Regions from separate parts of the Streptomyces sp. 6N223 genome, predicted to be linked through region 1. Evidence: predicted binding sites of a transcription regulator. Region 1 holds the regulator's gene; the other holds the start of a gene.

What was found. The regulator HrcA, encoded in region 1, represses chaperone genes, less so after heat shock. The targets are predictions, from matches to a motif close to TTNGCACTCNGNNNNNCNGAGTGCNAA.
Region 2: a site for HrcA is predicted at 3,504-3,530, ahead of groL (chaperonin GroEL). Genes of this name have one in related genera too.

What each region holds. Positions count from the first base shown of each region.
Region 1 covers NZ_JBQQCA010000057.1:20,612-26,845, reverse strand. The annotation lists gene ACTWQH_RS26990 (16S rRNA (uracil(1498)-N(3))-methyltransferase) at 1-184, opposite strand, end outside; gene dnaJ (molecular chaperone DnaJ) at 236-1,372, opposite strand; gene hrcA (heat-inducible transcriptional repressor HrcA) at 1,373-2,389, opposite strand; gene ACTWQH_RS26975 (MBL fold metallo-hydrolase) at 2,570-3,319, shown strand; gene ACTWQH_RS26970 (DUF3097 domain-containing protein) at 3,324-4,181, shown strand; gene hemW (radical SAM family heme chaperone HemW) at 4,247-5,488, shown strand; gene ACTWQH_RS26960 (SpoIIE family protein phosphatase) at 5,528-6,234, opposite strand, start outside.
Region 2 covers NZ_JBQQCA010000025.1:36,124-42,357, forward strand. The annotation lists gene ACTWQH_RS17235 (glucosyl-3-phosphoglycerate synthase) at 1-618, opposite strand, end outside; SAM riboswitch class I at 880-1,018, shown strand; gene thrC (threonine synthase) at 1,037-2,326, shown strand; gene ACTWQH_RS17245 (ubiquitin-like small modifier protein 1) at 2,323-2,598, shown strand; gene ACTWQH_RS17250 (cold-shock protein) at 3,071-3,274, shown strand; gene groL (chaperonin GroEL) at 3,658-5,283, shown strand; gene ACTWQH_RS17260 (hypothetical protein) at 5,397-5,570, opposite strand; gene murQ (N-acetylmuramic acid 6-phosphate etherase) at 5,713-6,234, opposite strand, start outside.

The DNA of each region.
Region 1 (6,234 bases):
AGACCCGCGCGAGCGCGACCTTGAGCGCCTCGCGCCCCTCCACGGCGGCGACGGTCCCGGCGGCGGCGTTGCCCCGCCCGTCCGTCAGCACGATCTCCTCGCCCGCCCGGAGCCGCCGCACCGACGCGGCGTGACGGCCCTCGGGCCCGCCGAGGCGCAGCACGCCGCCGACGCGGGCGCCCATCAGGCCCTCGTAAACGAAAACCGGCGCCGTGGTCACGATCCCCACGCCCGCCTAGCGCCCGTTGAAGGCGTCCTTGAGGCGGGAGAACAGGCCCTGCTGGCCCGGCTGGAACTGGCCGGTGGGCCGCTCCTCGCCCCGCAGCTTCGCCAGGCGGCGCAGCAGCTCCTCCTGCTCCGGGTCCAGCTTCGCCGGCGTCTGCACCTCCACGTGCACCACGAGGTCGCCGCGCCCGTTGCTCCGCAGGTGGGTGACGCCGCGGCCGTGCAGCGGGATGGACTGCCCCGACTGGGTGCCCGGCCTGATGTCGACCTCTTCCATGCCGTCGAGCGTCTCCAGCGGCACCTTGGTGCCGAGGGCGGCGGCCGTCATCGGGATGGTGACGGTGCAGTGCAGGTCGTCGCCCCTGCGCTGGAAGACGGCGTGCGGGGTCTCGCGGATCTCCACGTACAGGTCGCCGGCGGGGCCGCCGCCGGGGCCGACCTCGCCCTCGCCCGCGAGCTGGATGCGGGTGCCGTTGTCGACGCCCGCCGGGATCTTCACCGTCAGGGTGCGGCGGGTGCGGACCCGGCCGTCGCCCGCGCACTCCGGGCACGGGTTGGGCACCACGGTGCCGAAGCCCTGGCACTGCGGGCAGGGCCGGGAGGTCATGACCTGGCCCAGGAAGGAGCGGGTCACCTGGGAGACCTCGCCGCGGCCCCGGCACATGTCGCAGGTCTGCGCGGAGGTGCCGGGCGCGGCGCCCTCCCCGTTGCACGTGCCGCAGACGGTGGCGGTGTCGACCTGGATCTCCTTGGTGGTGCCGAAGGCCGCCTCGTTGAGGTCGATCTCCAGGCGGATCATGGCGTCCTGGCCGCGCCGGGTGCGCGACTTCGGGCCGCGCTGGGTCGCGGTGCCGAAGAAGGCGTCCATGATGTCCGAGAAGTTGCCGAACCCGGCTCCGAACCCGGCGCCCGGGCCCGCGCCGGCGCCCGGACCCAGGGGGTCGCCGCCCAGGTCGTACATCTGCTTCTTCTGCGGGTCCGAGAGCACCTCGTAGGCGGTGTTGATCTCCTTGAACCGCTCCTGGGTCTTCGGATCCGGGTTCACGTCCGGATGCAGCTCGCGCGCCAGCCTGCGGAAGGCCTTCTTGATCTCCTCCTGCGAGGCGTCGCGCGGCACACCGAGGATCGCGTAGTAGTCCGCCGCCACTTAGTTCTCCGCGAGGATCTGTCCGACGTACCGTGCCACTGCGCGCACCGCTCCCATCGTTCCGGGGTAGTCCATGCGGGTCGGTCCGACCACGCCCAGCTTCGCGACCGCTTCGTCACCCGAACCGTAGCCCACCGAGACGATCGATGTTGAGGTGAGGCCCTCGTGTGCGTTCTCGTGACCGATACGCACCGTGACGCCCGAGTCGGTGGCCTCTCCCAGCAGCTTCAGGAGCACCACCTGCTCCTCCAGCGCCTCCAGCACCGGCCGGATCGTCAGCGGGAAGTCCTGGGCGAAGCGGGTCAGATTGGCGGTGCCGCCGATCATCAGCCGCTCCTCGGTCTCCTCGACGAGGGTCTCCAGCAGGGTGGAGAGCACCGTCTGCACCGTGCCGCGCTCCTCCGTGTCGAACGCCTCGGGCAGGTCCTGCACCAGCCGCGGCACGTCCGTGAACCGCTCGCCCGCGATCCTGGCGTTGAGCCGGGCCCGCAGGTCGGCCACGGAGGTCTCGCCGAACGGGGCGGGGCAGTCGATGAGGCGCTGCTCCACCCGGCCGGTGTCGGTGATCAGCACCAGCATCAGGCGGGCGGGAGCCAGCGGCAGCAGCTCGACGTGCCGCACCGTGGAGCGGGTCAGCGAGGGGTACTGCACGACGGCGGCCTGGCGGGTGAGCTGCGCGAGCAGCCGCACCGTGCGCGCCACCACGTCGTCGAGGTCGACGGCGCCGGCCAGGAAGTTCTGGATGGCGCGGCGCTCGGCGGCGGACAGCGGCTTGACGTCGGCCAGCTTGTCGACGAAGAGCCGGTACCCCTTGTCGGTCGGCACGCGGCCGGCGCTGGTGTGGGGCTGGGCGATGTACCCGTCCTCCTCCAGGGCGGCCATGTCGTTGCGCACCGTGGCCGGTGAGACGCGCAGGTTGTGCCGCTCGGTGAGGGCCTTGGAGCCGACGGGCTCCTCGGTGCCCACATAGTCCTGGACGATGGCCCGCAACACCTCAAGTCTGCGTTCGCTGAGCATGTGCGCACCTCCCGTCCCGGCCGTGTGGTTCGCCCGCCGCACTGGCACTCATCCGTGTGGAGTGCCAATCCCTGCTCCAGTGTACGGCCGGGTAGCTCGACGAGGGAAAGCGCGACGGAAACGACGGTACCGCGCGACCGGCGTGAACAGGAGGGCGCGAGGGGCGTTTAACGTCGACCTGTGGTGAGCGAACAGGGCGTTCCCGGCCAGGCCTGGGAAGACGTGGCGGCCGGGGTGTGGCGGCGGAGGCTGCCGGGGTGGGACGAGACGGTCGGGGTGGTGGCGGGCGAGGCGGGGCTGCTGCTGGTGGACGCGGGGCCCTCGCCGCGGGCGGGGGCGGCGCTGCGGCGGGAGCTTGCCGGGATCCCGGGTGCCGGCGGGCTGCCGGTGCGGTGGCTGGTGATCACCCACCCGCACTTCGACCACGTGCTCGGCGCGGCGGCGTTCGCGGGCGCCGAGGTGTACGGGGCGGCGGGCCTGTCCGGGCACCTGGCGCCGGCGGCGCTGGCGGCGGACGCGGTGCGTCACGGAATGGACGAGGCGGAGGCGGCGGAGGCGGCGGAGGCCCTCCGGGCCGCTGTGCCGGACGTCGTCGAGGTGGCGGGGGGCGGAGAGCTGGTGCTCGGCCTCGGCGGCGGCCGGGAGGTGGTGGTGGCGAACGCCGGGCCGGGGCACACGGGCCACGACCTGGCGGTGGTGGTTCCGGGGGAGCCGCGGGTGGTGTTCTGCGGCGACCTGGTCGAGGAGTCCGGCGAGCCGCAGGCGGGGGAGGACGCCCGTCCGGCGCGGTGGCCGGCGGCCCTGGACCGGCTGCTGGCCCTGGGCGGCGAGCGGGCGCGGTACGTGCCGGGCCACGGCGCGGTGGTGGACGCCGCCTTCGTCCGGGCGCAACGGGGGGCGCTGGCCCGCCGGTTCGGAGTGGTTGACTGACGCCATGCGACAGTACGACCCCGATCTGACGCCGCCGTGGAAGCGGCCCAGGCCCGTCCCGGAGGTGGCGGCCGAGCCGGGCATGGTGGTGGAGGAGGTCACCACCGGCTTCTGCGGGGCGGTGATCCGCTGCGAGAAGACGGCGCAGGGCCCGACCGTCACGCTGGAGGACCGCTTCGGCAAGCCGCGGGCGTTCCCCATGGACCCGCGGGGCTTCCTGCTGGAGGGCAGGGTCGTCACGCTGGTCCCGCCGCGCCCGCGACCCGGGGAGGGCTCCGGCGGCGGCCGCGCCCGGACGGCGTCCGGATCGCTCGCCGTGCCGGGGGCCCGCGCCCGCGTGGCACGCGCCGGGCGCATCTACGTCGAGGGGCGCCACGACGCGGAGCTGGTCGAGAAGGTGTGGGGCGACGACCTGCGCGTCGAGGGCGTGGTCGTCGAGTACCTGGAGGGCATCGACGACCTCCCGGCGGTGGTGCGCGCCTTCGGCCCCTCCCCCGGGGCCCGGCTCGGGGTTCTCGTGGACCACCTGGTGCCCGGCTCCAAGGAGTCGCGGATCGCGGCGGAGGCCGGCGGGCCCGACGTGCTGGTGCTCGGGCACCCGTTCATCGACATCTGGGCGGCGGTCAAGCCCGCGGCGGTCGGCATCGCCGCCTGGCCGGAGGTGCCGCGCGGCCAGGACTGGAAGACGGGGGTCTGCCGGGCCTTGGGCTGGCCGGAGAACACGGGCGCGGCCTGGCGGCGCATCCTCGGCAGCGTCCGCGACTACCGCGACCTCGACCCCGGGCTGCTGGGGCCGGTGGAGCACCTGATCGACCACGTCACGGTCGGCGGACCCGGCGGGCCCGGCGGACCCGGCGCCTGAGCCGGGAGGCACGGGCGGATGGGGGACGACGATTGCCGGACGACGAATGCCGGACAATGGGGACCATGCCCAGCGTCCAGCCCGACGGCGAGCCGGTGCCCTCCGACGGCGCCCTCCCGGGGCACGCCCTCGCCGGGGCCGCGGACCGCCCCCTCGCCTTCTACCTGCACGTGCCGTACTGCGCGACGCGCTGCGGCTACTGCGACTTCAACACCTACACGGCGTCCGAGCTGCGCGGCTCGGGCGGGGAGCTGGCCTCCCGCGAGAACTACGCCTCGGTGCTCGCCGAGGAGGTGCGGCTGGCCCGCAAGGTGCTGGGGGACGACCCGCGCCCGGTGGCGACGGTCTTCGTCGGCGGCGGCACGCCCACGCTGCTGCCCCCCGCCGACCTGGCGCGGATGCTGGCGGCGGTCCGGGAGGAGTTCGGCCTCGCGCCCGGCGCGGAGGTCACCACCGAGGCCAACCCGGACTCGGTCACCCAAGCCTCGCTGGCCGCGCTGCGCGAGGCGGGCTTCACGCGCGTCTCGTTCGGCATGCAGAGCGCCCGCCAGCACGTGCTGGACGTGCTGGAGCGCACCCACACCCCCGGCCGCCCCGAGGCGTGCGTGCGGTGGGCGCGCGCGGCGGGCTTCGAGCACGTCAGCCTGGACCTGATCTACGGAACGCCGGGCGAGACGGACGACGACTGGCGGGCCTCGCTGGACGCGGCGCTCGGCGCGGGCCCCGACGGTCCCGATCACGTCTCGGCGTACTCGCTGATCGTGGAGGACGGCACCCGGCTGGCGCGGCGGGTGGGGCGCGGCGAGGTGCCGATGACCGACGACGACGTGCTGGCCGACCGGTACCTGATCGCGGAGGAGACGCTGAGCGCGGCGGGCTTCGCCTGGTACGAGGTCTCCAACTGGGCCGCCTCGCGCGAGGGCCGCTGCCGCCACAACGAGCTGTACTGGACCGGCGCCGACTGGTGGGGCGCGGGCCCGGGCGCGCACAGCCACGTCGGCGGTGTGCGCTGGTGGAACGTGCGGCACCCCGGGGCGTACGCCGCGGCGCTGGCGGCGGGCCGCTCACCGGGGGCGGGCCGGGAGGTGCTGGCTCGTGAGGACCGGCGGGTGGAGCGGATCCTGCTGGAGCTGCGGCTGGCCGAGGGCTGCCCGCTGGCGCTGCTGCGCCCGGAGGGGCTGGCCGCCGCCCGGCGGGCGCTCGCGGACGGCCTGCTGCGGCCTGAGGCGTACGCCGACGGGCGGGCCGCGCTCACCCTGCGCGGCCGCCTCCTGGCGGACGCCGTCACCCGCGAACTGGTCGACTGACCCCGGCCCCGGCCGGTGCGGCGCGGCGTCGGGGCGGCGTCAGCGCGACGGGGCCCGGCCGGCCCGGGGGACGCGCATCGCCAGCAGCGCGATGTCGTCGCGCCCGCCGGGCCGCACCTGCTTGACGATCTGGTCGCAGAAGTCGTCCAGCGGACGCTCGGCCAGCTCCGTGGCGTGGCTGCGCAGCCGCTCCAGCCCCGCGTCCAGGCTGATGCCGGGCTCCTCGATCAGGCCGTCGGTGTACAGCAGCACCGTGCTGCGCGGCGGCAGCCGCTCGATGACGTCGTGGCGCTGGAGCGAGCCGGCGAGCTGGGTGCCGAGCATCGGATCCTGGTGCTGTTCCAGGTAGCGCGCCTGCCCGTCCGCGGTGACCAGCAGCGGCGGGGGGTGCCCGGCGCTGGTCCACTGCAGCCGCCAGGTGCCCGTCTCCGGCAGCTCCTCGACGCGCGCGAGCAGGGCGGTGGCCATCGTGACGGTGGTGATCGCGGGGATGGCCCGGTCGAGCCGGTCGAAGATCACGCTGGGCGCCTCGCGCCGGTCCCACGCCAGGGAGCGCAGCATGTTCCGCAGCTGCGCCATCCCGGCGACGGCATCCAGGTCGTGGCCGAGGACGTCGCCGATGATCAGGGCCGTGACGCCGTCGCCCAGCACCAGGGCGTCGTACCAGTCGCCGCCGACCTCCGCGCCGGCGCCGGCCGGCAGGTAGCGGGCGGCGAGCTGGAGCTCGCCGACCCGCGGCAGCGGCG
Region 2 (6,234 bases), on a different contig from region 1:
CGCCGCGTACTCCCCGCCCAGGGGCTGCACCACGCCGGCCAGCTGCGGCCAGTGGAGGTTCAGCAGCGGGCGGGCGACGAGCTCGGTGACGCGGCCGCCCTGCCGGGCGCCGGACGGCTGGTCGCCCAGCGGGCGGTCGTACATGGCCTTGACCATCTGTACCCGCGGCTCGGTGAGCAGGGGTCCGAGGATGCCGGAGACGAAGCGGGAGTCGAATTCCCGCAGGTCGGCATCGACGAAGCAGATGATCTCGCCGCTGGCGGCCAGCAGCGAGCGCCAGAGCACCTCGCCCTTACCGGGCACGGGCGGTAGCCGGGGGAGGATCTCGTCCCGGTGGACGACCTTGGCGCCCGCCGCGGCGGCCACCTCGGAGGTGCGGTCGGTGGAGCCGGAGTCCACCACCATCAGTTCATCGATCAGCGGCACGTTCTCCATCAGGTCGCGCCGGAGCGCTTCCACGATGGCGCCGACGGTCGCTTCCTCGTTCAGCGCGGGGAGAACCACGCTGATGCTGGCGGCCGCACCAGCCTCACGCTTCGCGTTCAGCATCTGCGGCAGCGAGCGGTCAGCGGCGACCCAGGACCGGCGGCTCAGCCACTCCTCTGCCTCTTCCAGCACGAATGTCGCTCCTGTTCGCGTTCGGCCATGTTGTTACCCGTATGGCCGTATCTGCCCCTTCCTGGTGGTGCCCGAACCCACCGCGCCCGCTTTTCTTCGTCCGCTTTCTCTGAGTGATCAGTCGTGATCGACTGGCCTGACTCGCGGGTCTTCGGCGTCTCGCGGATCGGACGGCCCGGGCCATTGTGCGGGCCGTCCGTTACAGTCTCGGACAGCGCAGGTGTCCTCCGCATATCGAGGCCCGCGCCCACAACCGCATACCGCTCATCCAGAGGGGCAGAGGGAACGGCCCGTTGAAGCCCCGGCAACCCTTCCGCCGGTCTCGTGACGACGCGAGGCTCCCGGTGGGGAAGGTGCCAATTCCGTCCCGTGGCGAGAGCCGTCACGGGGAAGATGAGGAGAGAAGGGCCTCGCACCCATGTCTGTGCTCACCACGCACGCCACCACCGCTCCCGCGACCGTCGACCTCGGCCCGGCCGCCGCGCTCTCCTGCCGGGAGTGCGGGGAGCGCTCCCCCCTCAGCCCGGACTTCGCCTGTCCGTCCTGTTTCGGGCCGCTGGAGATCGCCTACGACCTGCCGGCCGGCGACCCCGAGGCACTGCGCGCCCGCATCGAGTCCGGGCCGCAGAGCATCTGGCGCTACGCCCCGCTGCTGCCGGTGCCCGCCACCGTCGCCGAGCAGCCGAACCTCAATCCCGGGTGTACGCCGCTGGTGCGAGCCGACCGGCTCGCCGCCGAGCTGGGCGTGACCGGAGAGCTGTACATCAAGGACGACTCGGCCAACCCCACCCACTCCTTCAAGGACCGGGTGGTGGCCTGTGCCGTCGAGGCCGCCCGCGCTTTCGGCTTCACCACCCTGTCCTGCTCCTCCACCGGCAACCTGGCGGGCGCGGTCGGCGCCGCCGCCGCCCGCGCGGGGCTGCGCTCCTGCGTCTTCATCCCCGAGGGCCTGGAGCAGGGCAAGGTCGTCATGGCCGCGATCTACGGCGGCCAGGTCGTCGCCATCGAGGGCACCTACGACGACGTGAACCGGTTCTGCAGCGAGCTGATCGGCGACCCGGTCGGCGAGGGCTGGGGCTTCGTCAACGTCAACCTCCGCCCGTACTACGCCGAGGGCTCCAAGACCCTCGCCTTCGAGATCTGCGAACGCCTCGGCTGGCGGATCCCCGACCAGCTCGTCGTCCCGATCGCCTCGGGCTCGCAGCTGACCAAGATCGACAAGGGGCTGAAGGAGCTGATAGCCACCGGCCTGGTGGAGGACCGGCCGTACCGGATCTTCGGGGCGCAGGCCGAGGGCTGCTCGCCCGTCTCCCAGGCGTTCCGCGCCGGGCACGACGTGGTCCGGCCGGTGAAGCCCGACACCATCGCCAAGTCCCTGGCCATCGGCAACCCGGCGGACGGGCCGTACGTGCTGGACATCGCACGGCGCACCGGCGGCGCGGTGGAGGACGTCACCGACGGGCAGATCCTGGACGCGATCGGGCTGCTGGCCCGCACCGAGGGCGTCTTCGCCGAGACGGCGGGCGGCGTGACGCTCGGCGTGGCCCGCAAGCTGATCGAGAACGGGGTGCTCGACCCCTCGCTGACCACGGTCGTGCTGAACACCGGCGACGGCCTGAAGACCCTGGAAGCGGTGGCCCCGACGGCGGGCCCGACCGCGACCATCCGCCCGAATCTGGAGTCGTTCCGAAAGGCTGGCCTGGCATGAGCGTGACCGTCCGAATCCCGACCATCCTGCGCACCTACACCGGCGGGCAGGCCGAGGTGACCGCCGAGGGCGACACGGTGGGCGAGGTGCTGGCGGACCTGGACAAGAACCACCAGGGCATCGGCGCCCGGGTCCTGGACGAGCAGGGCGCGCTCCGGCGTTTCGTGAACGTGTACGTGAACGACGACGACGTGCGGTTCGCGCAGGGTCTCGACACCCCTACGCCGGACGGCGCGGGCCTGTCGATCATCCCCGCCGTCGCCGGCGGCTGAGCGGACGGACGACGGACGACGGACGACGGACGACGGACGACGGACCGTCACGCCTATCACGCGCCGCCCCCGGGTGACCACCCGGGGGCAGCGGCGTGTGCGGGGCGGGATAGGGTGATCGCGCGGGGTCGCGCGGGTCGTCCCACCCGGCAAACGGCGCCACTCGCATATGAATTCGCGACACATCGCGCGGAATTAAGGCTGAAAGTCGACGTACCAATTGTCTGGTTGGCGCGGTTGCGCCGCATTAAAAGATTCAACTTTCAGCTATTATGGGCCACTTGCCCCGTTCTGACTCATCATAATTTCTCGTCCGAATGACCTGTTGCACTGGGCGTACGTCCAGATACATTCAGCGGCGGTCGAGCGTTCCGGCGCACACCCCCAATCGCCCGGGGGTGGGGTCTGTGAAGTATGACCCGGGTCCGCGAAGTGCGGTCTCGTGAAAGGGCCAGCAATAGGGGAGTTAGGAATGGCTCAGGGCACCGTCAAGTGGTTCAACGCGGAGAAGGGATACGGCTTCATCGCGGTAGACGGTGGTGCGGACGTGTTCGTCCACTACAGCGCGATCCAGATGGACGGCTACCGCACCCTGGAAGAGGGACAGCGGGTCGAGTTCGAGATCTCGCAGGGACAGAAGGGTCCACAGGCCGACATGGTCCGGGTTACCGCCTGAACCGCCGACCGCACCACACACCAGCCGCATAGCACATCCGTCACGTTACAAGGGCCCCGCCCCCGGCCACCGGGCGCGGGGCCCCACCATGTGCGCCTCCGGGGACCGCCACCCCTGACCGACTGCCCTTCGGGCAGGCTTGCGCCCTCCCGTCGCCCGGCCACCACCCCTCACCGACTGCCCTTCGGGCAGGCTTGCACTCTGGGGGGGCGAGTGCTAATCATGGGCGTTAGCACTCTCCTTGTGAGAGTGACAGCAAGGACCGGTTCGGTGAGGTCCGCCGTCCAGGTGGCGCAGGGTGCCACAGGGGCGGCGGGCCGTCCGTCGCGGGCGCCATCGCGGTCCGGAGCAATCCACCCCCGTATATGGGAGGACCACTTCACATGGCCAAGATCATCGCGTTCGACGAGGAGGCGCGGCGGGGCCTTGAGCGCGGTATGAACCAGCTCGCCGACGCCGTCAAGGTCACGCTGGGCCCCAAGGGCCGGAACGTCGTCCTGGAGAAGAAGTGGGGCGCCCCCACGATCACCAACGACGGTGTCTCGATCGCCAAGGAGATCGAGCTCGAGGACTCCTACGAGAAGATCGGCGCCGAGCTCGTCAAGGAGGTCGCGAAGAAGACCGACGACGTGGCCGGTGACGGCACCACCACCGCGACGGTTCTGGCCCAGGCCCTGGTCCGCGAGGGCCTGCGCAACGTCGCGGCCGGCGCCAACCCGATGGCGCTGAAGCGCGGCATCGAGGCGGCCGTCGAGAAGGTCTCCGAGGCGCTGCTCGGCCAGGCCAAGGAGGTCGAGACCAAGGAGCAGATCGCCAACACCGCCTCCATCTCGGCCGGGGACACCCAGATCGGCGAGCTGATCGCCGAGGCCATGGACAAGGTCGGCAAGGAAGGCGTCATCACCGTCGAGGAGTCGCAGACCTTCGGTCTCGAGCTGGAGCTCACCGAGGGCATGCGCTTCGACAAGGGCTACATCTCGGCGTACTTCGCGACCGACATGGAGCGCATGGAGGCCGAGCTCGAGGACCCCTACATCCTCATCGTCAACTCCAAGATCAGCAGCGTGAAGGACCTCCTGCCGCTGCTGGAGAAGGTCATGCAGTCCGGCAAGCCGCTGCTGATCATCGCCGAGGACGTCGAGGGCGAGGCCCTGTCCACCCTCGTGGTCAACAAGATCCGCGGCACCTTCAAGTCCGTGGCCGTCAAGGCCCCGGGCTTCGGCGACCGCCGCAAGGCCATGCTCGGCGACATCGCCATCCTCACCGGCGGCCAGGTCATCTCCGAGGAGGTCGGCCTGAAGCTGGAGAGCGCCACGCTCGACCTGCTCGGCCGCGCCCGCAAGGTCGTCATCACCAAGGACGAGACCACCATCGTCGACGGTGCCGGTGACAGCGAGCAGGTCCAGGGCCGGGTCAACCAGATCCGCGCCGAGATCGAGGCCTCCGACTCGGACTACGACCGGGAGAAGCTCCAGGAGCGCCTGGCGAAGCTGGCCGGCGGCGTGGCCGTCATCAAGGCCGGTGCCGCCACCGAGGTGGAGCTGAAGGAGCGCAAGCACCGCATCGAGGACGCGGTGCGCAACGCCAAGGCCGCCGTCGAGGAGGGCATCGTCGCCGGTGGCGGCGTGGCCCTGCTCCAGGCCGGCTCGGCGCTGGAGAAGCTGGAGCTGGAGGGCGACGAGGCCACCGGTGCCGCCGCCGTCCGGCTGGCGCTTGAGGCCCCGCTGAAGCAGATCGCGATCAACGCGGGCCTCGAGGGCGGCGTCGTGGTGGAGAAGGTGCGCAACCTTCCCACGGGCCACGGCCTGAACGCCGCCACCGGCGAGTACGAGGACATGCTGGCGGCCGGGATCCCCGACCCGACCAAGGTGACCCGTTCCGCCCTGCAGAACGCCGCCTCCATCGCGGCGCTCTTCCTCACCACCGAGGCGGTCATCGCCGACAAGCCGGAGAAGGAGAAGGCCGGTGCGGACGCCGGCGCCGGCATGGGCGGTGGCATGGACTTCTGAGCGAGTCACTCGCCGGAAGGCCGACGGCCGGCACGACCTAGGGCGGCACCCCCAACGGGGTGCCGCCCTTGTGCTGGTGTCTTCAGGAGGAAGACGACTGCCGGACTACCGGCCTACAGGAAGATGCCGAGGGTCGCCAGGAGGTGCGCCAGGGCGCCGACGGTCGGGGCGAGGCCCGTGTCGATCTGGGCGGCCTGGGCCGAGCCCGCGGTGCTCACCATGACGGCCAGTCCGGTCAGACCGCCGACGACCGCCGCCCTCGTGCCGAGGCTACGCAACTTACGCATGATGTCTCTCATGTCCTTTCGTTGGCTTGGGGGTTGAGACACCAGCGAGCATTCGGCTCTCATGTTTCCATAGTGTTAAATGAGCTGCTCGGGGGCTCTTAAATCACACGATCGGCTAAGCGGGGAGATGCCCCGTTGACGGCTACGGCCGCGCCGCCATCAGTGCCGCCCGCAGGTGGCCCCGGGACTCGTCCAGCAGCCGGGCCGCCGTGGCGGCGTCCACCCCGCCCAGGATCGTGAGAATGGCGTTCTTCACCTCGCCGCCCGTCGCGGTCAGCGCCTCCTCGATGGCCTCGTCGGGCGCGCCCGTCGCCAGCCGCACGATCCGGCGCGAGCGGGCGCGCAGCTTCTCGTTCGAGGCGCGCACGTCGACCATGAGGTTCCCGTAGGTCTTGCCGAGCCGGATCATGCTGATGGTCGAGATCATGTTGAGCACCAGCTTCTGCGCGGTGCCCGCCTTCAGCCGGGTCGAGCCGGTGAGCAGCTCGGGCCCCACCACGATCTCGATGCCGTGGTCGGCCGCGGCGGCCAGCGGCGAGTCGGCGTTGCACGACAGCCCGATCGTCAACGCCCCCACGGCGCGCGCCTGCTCGACCGCGCCCACGGCGTACGGCGTGCGCCCGGAGGCGGAGATCCCCACCACCACGTCGCCGGGGCCCACGCC